Linked DNA regions of Desulforamulus hydrothermalis Lam5 = DSM 18033. Each later gene encodes a partner of the first gene's protein in a complex. Links are inferred from orthologs where the notes say so. Each region holds a gene or a part of one and is shown in the gene's direction. Other genes may lie near its edges.

Region 1 (4,121 bases):
CGCCAGGCATGCTGCAAGGCCCAATACCCTTGACTATATCAAAGCATTGTTTACAGATTTTCTGGAACTGCACGGGGACCGGCTTTACGGCGATGACCCGGCGGTGCTTGGCGGGCTGGCCCGCTACAAGGGTATTCCCGTAACCGTCCTGGGCCATTTAAAGGGGCATGATACCAAAGAAAATGTCCAGCGCAATTTTGGTATGGCGCACCCGGAAGGTTTTCGCAAAGCCTTGCGGTTAATGAAACAGGCTGAAAAATTCGGCCGCCCGGTTATTTGTTTTATCGATACCGCCGGTGCTTACTGCGGCATGGGAGCAGAGGAACGGGGGCAAGGTGAAGCCATTGCCAGAAACTTAATGGTTATGTCCGCCTTAAAAACGCCTGTGCTGGCAACAGTAATCGGGGAGGGCGGCAGCGGCGGCGCCCTGGCCCTGGGTGTGGCAAACCGGATTCTCATGCAGGAGCATGCAATTTTCTCAGTCAGCTCACCGGAAGCTGCCGCCAGCATCCTGTGGAAAGACGGCAGCAAAGCCAGGGAGGCGGCGGCGGCCCTGTGCCTTACAGCCCAGGATTTACTCAGGCTGGGTGTTATTGATGAAATTGTGCCGGAACCGCTGGGCGGCGCCCACAGTGATCTGACGGCTGCCTGCCGGCTTTTGGATCAGGCACTGCACCGTCACCTGACGGAGCTGTTAAGCCAGTCACCGGAGGAACTGGCCCAGGCCAGATATGCCAAGTTCCGGGCGATGGGGCAAACTGGTTAGAAATCAAAAAAATTGACAAGGATAAGCCTGCCGTCCTGCGGCAGGCTATAGGTATATCATCAGGTTTTTTGGGAGGCGAGGGATATGCAAAGAATTGGCGTTTTAACCAGCGGCGGTGATGCTTCGGGAATGAACTCCTGCATCCGGGCGGTGGTGCGGAAAGCCATTTACCACGGCCTGGAGGTAATCGGCATCCGCCGCGGTTACAGCGGCTTTATAGATGCCGATATGGGCCCCATGAATCTGGGTTCGGTGGCAGACATTATCAGCCGGGGCGGTACGATCTTACATACAGCCAGGTCCGAGCGGTTTAAGACCAAGGAAGGCCGGGCCCTGGCCATGGAAAATGTGGAGCGGTTCGGTATTCAGGGCTTGGTGGTCATTGGCGGGGATGGCTCCTTTACCGGTGCCAGTATATTTTCACAAGAACACGGGGTGCCGGTCATTTGTGTGCCGGGCACCATAGATAACGATATTGCCGGCACCGATTATACCATTGGTTTTGATACTGCGGTTAACAACGTGGTGGATGCCATCAACAAAATTCGTGATACGGCAACTTCACACGAACGCACCTTTGTAATTGAAGTAATGGGTCGCAACTCGGGCAACATTGCCCTGGCCGCAGGATTGGCCGGCGGGGCGGAATCCATTTTAATTCCCGAGATACCCTTTAATGTAGAAGATATTTGCAAAAAACTGTTAAACGGCATTAAGCGGGGAAAACTGCATTCGGTTATTTTGGTGGCGGAAGGGGCGGCCAGCGGCCTGGAAATCGGCCAACAGATAAAAGCACTGACCGGTTTTGATACAAAAGTTACCATTTTGGGTCATTTGCAGCGGGGCGGTATCCCTACAGCCTTTGACCGTATTTTAGCAGCCCGGTTGGGTGCCCGGGCAGTGGAACTGTTGATGGCCGGCGAAACCCATAAAATGGTGGGCATCCGGGCAGGTGAAATTGTCGCTACCGATTTAACAGAAGTGCTGGGCAAACCAAGCCCCATCAATAAAGATATGTACCATCTGGCAAGAATACTATCTATCTAAACGTCCTGCCGAACAGGAGGGATTTGCTCATGCGACGCACCAAAATTGTTTGTACCATCGGCCCCGCCAGCGAAAATGTAGAAACCCTAAAAAAAATGATGCTGGCCGGTATGAATGTTGCGAGGTTGAACTTTTCCCACGGTACCCATGCAGATCACGGCCGGAGAATTGCCGCTATTCGCCAGGCAGCTGCTGAAGTGGGCAAGAATATTGCCATTATGCTGGATACCAAAGGCCCGGAGATTCGCCTGAAAAAATTTGCCAATCCCCCCGTTACCCTGGAGCCGGGGCAGCGTTTTACCCTGACCACCCGGGAAGTGTTGGGGGACAATACCATTGTGGCGGTAACCTATCAGGATTTGCCCCGGGATGTACGGCCGGGCAGCAAGGTGGCCATAGCTGACGGTTTAATTGAGCTGACAGTGGAGGAGGTGGCGGGACAGGATGTTCATTGCCGGGTGGTTAACGGCGGGCAGCTGTCTGACCAGAAAGGGGTTAACCTGCCCGGTGTTAATGTTAACCTGCCGGCCATTACGGAAAAGGACATTGCCGATATTCATTTTGGTCTGTCTCAGGGCATAGATTTTATTGCCGCTTCCTTTATCCGCAAGCCTGCCGATGTTATTGCCATCCGGCAAATTGTGGAACAGTACGGCGCAGATGTGGATATTATCGCTAAAATTGAAAGCCGTCAGGGGGTAGACAACCTGGCGGAAATTATTAACGTGGCCGACGGCATTATGGTGGCCCGGGGCGACCTGGGCGTGGAAATTCCGGCCGAAGAGGTGCCGGTTTTGCAAAAAACCATGATTGAAATGTGCAACCTGGCGGGCAAACCGGTAATCACCGCCACCCAAATGCTGGAATCCATGACCCAGAACCCCCGGCCCACCCGGGCGGAAGCCAGCGATGTAGCCAATGCCATTTTTGACGGCACAGATGCCATTATGCTCTCAGGGGAAACCGCTGCCGGCAAGTACCCGGTTCAGGCGGTAGAAACCATGGCCCGCATTGCCCGCCGGGCGGAACTGGCCGTAAATTTTGATGATCTGCCGGTGGCCCGGGGGGCGGCCATGCAGCGAACGGTAACAGACGGCATCAGCCACGCAGTCTGCACCATCGCCAGGGAACTGGGGGTTAGCGCCATTATAACGGCCACCGCCAGCGGTCATACCGCCAGGATGATTGCCAAGTATCGTCCCCAGGTACTGGTGGTGGCTGTTACGCCAAGGGCCAAAGTGCTAAGAAAACTGGCCCTGGTTTGGGGTGTGGAACCATTGTTAATCGGTGATGTAACAGGAACGGACGAAATGATTGCCGGCTCGGTGGAAGCCGCCCTGGCATCCGGTCTGGTTGCCGCCGGTGACCTGGTGGTTATTACCGCCGGGGTGCCGGTGGGTGTGCACGGTACCACCAATATGATGAAGGTGCATACCGTCGGCACGCTGCTGGCCAGGGGTACAGGCATCGGCCGGCGGGCTGTCACCGGCAAGGTGCGGATTTGCCGCACGGCACAGGCAGCTTTGGAGCAGGTACAGCCCGGGGATATTCTGGTTACTCTGGCCACCGACCGCGATTTTGTGCCGGCCATGGAAAAGGCTGCGGCGGTTATTACCGAGGAGGGAGGCTTAACCTCCCATGCTGCCATTGTCGGATTGGAATTTGGGATCCCGGTTATTGTGGGTGTGGAGAACGCCGCTGAAATCTTGCCGGAGGGTGAAATTATTACGGTGGACGGCCAGCGGGGCTTGATTTACGGTGGCGTGGCCAGAGTGCTGTAAAGCGTGCAACTGATAAAGTTCAAAAGTTTTCACAAACCACCTGCGCAAACTGATGGCTCAGGTGGTTTTCCGCTATAGGAAGGAGAGGAGGCCTTTTGCTAAAGGTTATACAAACGGCTATGACGCCGGCGGACCTGGCACGGTTGAAGGGTCAGCCGGTAATGGATGCCCGTCCTTTGACAGCCGGATTGGACAACCTCAGCCATATTCGCCAAGTTGCGGCGGCGGCCTGTGCGGCTGCCGAGGCCGGCGGTTTCACATCGCTGCTGCTGCCGGTAATCAATACCCGAAAGCAGGAAACAGCAGCGGCAACGGTGGCCCCACTGCTGGTATCGGAAGTGAGAAGATATTTATCCCTGGGTTCCCGGCTGGCTGAGGTAACTTTTGTATTGCCGGATCAGCGCTGGTTAGAAGCCTTTCAGCAGGCAGCCGGCCGGCAAAAAATTGTCTGCCTGGGGGATAGCATTACCTACGGCTATCCGGAAGGGCCGGACAGTTCCTGGGTTAACCTGGCGGCAGCGGCCACC
Region 2 (4,223 bases), on another replicon or contig:
ACATTTACTTATGGCAGTAATTATGCTACAATAGTTGCGGCACACGTCCCGAGATCCGTACGAAAGGAGACGTTGCCCATGGGGTATGCAAAGCATGATACTCCGGAAGAGGAGGTTAAACGCTGGCTTAATCACATTGCCTTAATATGTTTAAGCGAGGAGTTTCAATCTCTCAAGCGTGAATTGGAATCTCTCTATCTAAAGTCCAACATTGATAATGTACGTTTGGCGGCCTTTCAGGATGCCCTGTATGCCTTTTTGGTGCAGGAAGAAGATGAAAAACTGATTAACCTGTACCGTAACTGCTAAGCGGAGCGTTGTATGCGTATCATTATTACCGAACACGCTCGCAAAAGGCTGAGGGACCTGCGTCAAGATAAAATTACTACGGCAGATATTATAGCAGCAGCCAGAGGGATTCCGGGCCGCATACCAACAGCCACCAGATTTCGAGGTTTTTTTACCAAATCAGGCCGCATGTTCGATATCGTAGCAAAAGATATTGAAAATGGCCGTTTGGTAATTACCATAATTGGGAAGTAATATTCCCGGGAACTGTTATCTAGGGAACTCGTTCACTCCGACGGTTGGCTTGGATAACAGGGATTATGCAAATAAGGAGGTGAACATTGTGGCACTGTCTGCAGAAAAGAAGAACCAAATTATTCAGGCTTTTAAAACCCATGAAACCGATACCGGTTCGCCGGAGGTGCAAATTGCTCTTCTTACAGAGCGGATCAACCAATTAACCGAGCACCTGAAGTCCTTTAAAAAGGATCATCACTCTCGTCGTGGGCTGTTGAAAATGGTTGGCCAGCGTCGGGCGTTGCTTAATTACCTGCGCGACCGTGACTTTGACCGGTATCGTGCCATCTTAGAAAAACTGGGTCTGCGTAAGTAAGCAGTAAAAGTGGGCTATTGGGCCCACTTTTGTTTTATATTATTTGCTTTAAGTAATACCTAGTATTTTTGGCACAGAAAGAAGGAAATACTAATAAAAATGTCGAACTGCTAAGATTTGTCAACAACTTGGAGTGTGGAGGTAGTAATAGTGTCAGATAATCCAGTATTAATCAGGGAAATGACCCTGGGGGGCAGAGTTCTCTCCCTGGAAACAGGCAGGCTGGCCAAACAAGCCAGCGGAGCCGTCTTGGTAAAGTACGGCGAAACGGTGGTACTGGTTACCGCTACGGTGGCGAAAAATACCAGGGATATTGACTTTTTCCCTCTTACGGTGGACTACGAGGAAAGGCTTTATGCTGTTGGCAAGATTCCCGGTGGCTTTATTAAGCGCGAGGGACGTCCCAGCGAGAAAGCTATCTTGTCGGGCCGTCTGATCGACCGCCCCATCCGGCCGCTGTTTCCCAAACACATGAGAAACGAAGTTCAGGTGGTGGCAACAGTTTTATCTGTTGATCAGGATAACGCACCGGAAATTGCTGCCATGATCGGTGCTTCGGCAGCCTTGCATATATCTAAAATTCCGCTTAAAAAACCCATCGGCGGCGTCATTGTAGGTCGGGTAGACGGCCAATTTGTTATTAACCCGGTGGTGCGCCAGGCGGAAAACAGTGACATGCACCTGGTGGTGGCCGGAACCGATGACGCGGTAATGATGGTTGAAGCAGGTGCTAAAGAAGTGCCTGAGGATCAAATCCTGGAAGGCATCATGTTTGGGCATGAAGTTATTAAAGAGATTGTACAGTTTATTGAAAATTTCCGGCAAGATGCTTTAGCGCTGGGCTTGGCTCAAGAAAAAATGGTTATTCCTGAGCCGGAAGTGGATGCTGCCATAACCGAAGCCGTTTTGCCGCAAGCCGAAGAAGTTATTCGCGAAGCGGTACTGCATTGTTCCCGGGAAAAACTGAGCAAGAAGGCAAGAGAAGCCTATATGGAAGAAGTTCTTACCGGTTTGCAGGAAAAATTTTTGGAGCAATTCCCGGAAAATTCCAAAGAAATTACCATGCTGCTGGAAAAAGCCGAAAAGAAAGTGGTACGCCGCATAATTACTCATGATAAGCTGCGTATTGACGGTAGGGCCATTGACGAAATTCGTCCTATTTCTGTGGAGGTGGGAGTGCTGCCCCGTACCCATGGTACCGGTTTGTTTACCAGGGGCCAAACCCAAATACTGTCAGTAGCAACCCTTGGTTCCATCAGTGATGAGCAAATTTTAGACGGCCTTGGTTTGGAAGAAAGTAAGCGTTTTATGCACCACTATAATTTTCCGCCCTTTAGTACCGGGGAAACTAAACCCATGCGGTCGCCGGGACGCCGTGAGATTGGTCACGGAGCGTTGGCAGAGCGGGCTTTGGAACCGATGATACCGCCGGAAGAAGTTTTTCCCTACACCATCCGGGTGGTTTCGGAAGCTATTGAATCAAACGGTTCCACTTCCATGGGCAGTGTTTGCGGCAGTACTCTGGCTTTAATGGATGCCGGGGTACCCCTCAAGGCACCGGTGGCCGGCGTGGCCATGGGGCTGATTATGGAAGAAGATAAATTTACTGTCTTAACAGATATCCAGGGCTTGGAAGACCACCTGGGGGATATGGACTTTAAGGTTGCAGGCACCGCTAAAGGCGTTACTGCCCTGCAGATGGATATAAAAATACCCGGTATTACGAAAGAGGTTTTTGAACAGGCATTGGCTCAAGCGCACCGGGGACGCATGTATATTTTAGGCAAAATGCTGGAAGTGCTGCCTGAGCCGCGACCTGAAATTTCCCAGCACGCCCCGAGTATTATTCGTACCAGCATTCATCCGGACAAAATCAGAGATGTGATTGGCCCGGGCGGTAAAATTATTAAAAAACTGGTGGAGGAAACCGGCGCAGATATTGATATCGAGGACGATGGCAGGGTGTTTATTGCTGCCGTTGACCGTGAAAAGGGCAAACGAGCTTTGCAGATTATTGAAGCCATAACGGCTGAAGTTGAAGTAGGCAAGTTATACACCGGTAAGGTTACCAGGGTTACTGATTTCGGTTGCTTTGTAGAAGTCATTCCCGGTGTGATGGGGCTTGCAGGCAAAGAAGGCCTGGTACACATTTCTCAACTGGACTTCCAGCGGGTAGAAAAGACCGAAGACATTGTGAAAGAAGGCGATACCATTACGGTAAAAGCTATCGGGTTCGACCAGCAGGGCCGCCTGAAGCTGTCGAGAAAAGAAGCCATGAAAGACTTGGGCCTTACTCCTCAGGAAGAACCGGCTGACAAAGGGGAACGCAGAGAACGCAAGCACTTACATCGCCCAAAGGTTGCCAAGGAATAATCTCTCATAGGTCGGTAAATTGAAGTTATCCTTTGATTTAACTTCAGTTTATCGGCTATGTTTTTTTATGTGGACATGACATGCGGTTATCTTGATATAACAGCTGATACACTCTTTGCCATTACTCCTAAAGAATAGGTAAAATAACGTTGTATTATTTTATAAGCTTTGCTTTAAAAGGAGTGACAGCAATGAGTGTAAATAACTTAACAAGAATTATAGCATTGTTGTGCGCAGTGTGCTTTTTTGTTATGCCTGTTAATGATGCCGCTGCCTATTTAGGTGACAGAACATTAAAGTTAGGCATGTCCGGCTATGATGTTTGGCAGCTGCAAAAAAACCTTGATTACCTGGGTTATCCGGTTGGCGATTTAGACGGTAAGTTCGGCTGGCAGACCTTTAACGCAGTAAAAAATTTTCAGTGGCGCAACGGCTTAAAAACAGACGGAGTGGTGGGAAAAAAGACCGCCTCGGCCATCATTGCTCAGGTCAGCGGTAATCAAGCACAACGGCCCAGGACGGCAGCTGCAGCATCACGCAGCGGCCTGCAGTTTTCCCGTCAGGATATTTATGACCTGGCGCGAGTTGTGCACGGCGAAGCCAGAGGAGAATCCTTTGAAGGGCAGGTGGCGGTGGCGGCGGTGGTATTAAACCGCCTGCAATCCGGACTTTTTGGCCGTACCGTGCAGGACGTTATTTTTCAGCCCTGGGCCTTTACAGCGGTACACGACCGGCAATTTTATTTAACACCCAATGAATCTGCTTTCCGGGCAGTAAATGCTGCTATCAAAGGGTGGGATCCTACCGGCGGAGCGCTTTACTATTGGAATCCGCAAACCGCCACCAGCCGGTGGGTGTGGAGCCGTCCAATAGTTAATAAAATAGGCAACCATGTGTTTGCTTACTAAACGGTTGACGAACCAACAGCCCGAACCGTTGAACAAAAAAT

What was found. Proteins that work in one complex are often made in the same cells at the same time.
Region 2: pfkA (region 1) and DESHY_RS12950 share a complex: the UniProt entries of both Bacillus subtilis proteins name them as parts of the possible RNA degradosome complex. The link is inferred for Desulforamulus hydrothermalis Lam5 = DSM 18033 from one-to-one orthologs.

Annotation. Positions count from the first base shown.
Region 1 is NZ_CAOS01000014.1:65,035-69,155, forward strand. What follows is about bases 1-2,831. They hold pfkA (6-phosphofructokinase), read left to right. Parts: upstream 1-850; coding sequence 851-1,813; downstream 1,814-2,831. Other genes in these bases: DESHY_RS12260 (acetyl-CoA carboxylase carboxyltransferase subunit alpha), read left to right, coding at 1-766; pyk (pyruvate kinase), read left to right, coding at 1,843-2,831. Outside these bases: more of pyk, read left to right, coding at 2,832-3,594; DESHY_RS12275 (SGNH/GDSL hydrolase family protein), read left to right, coding at 3,690-4,121. UniProt on the Bacillus subtilis protein: Catalyzes the phosphorylation of D-fructose 6-phosphate to fructose 1,6-bisphosphate by ATP, the first committing step of glycolysis.
Region 2 is NZ_CAOS01000015.1:85,023-89,245, reverse strand. What follows is about bases 730-3,662. They hold DESHY_RS12950 (polyribonucleotide nucleotidyltransferase), read left to right. Parts: upstream 730-1,051; coding sequence 1,052-3,274; downstream 3,275-3,662. Other genes in these bases: sleB (spore cortex-lytic enzyme), read left to right, coding at 3,466-3,662; rpsO (30S ribosomal protein S15), read left to right, coding at 730-901. Also shown: DESHY_RS12965 (hypothetical protein), read left to right, coding at 79-309; DESHY_RS12960 (hypothetical protein), read left to right, coding at 322-543; more of rpsO, read left to right, coding at 632-729; more of sleB, read left to right, coding at 3,663-4,182. UniProt on the Bacillus subtilis protein: Involved in mRNA degradation. Catalyzes the phosphorolysis of single-stranded polyribonucleotides processively in the 3'- to 5'-direction. Necessary for competence development in Bacillus subtilis.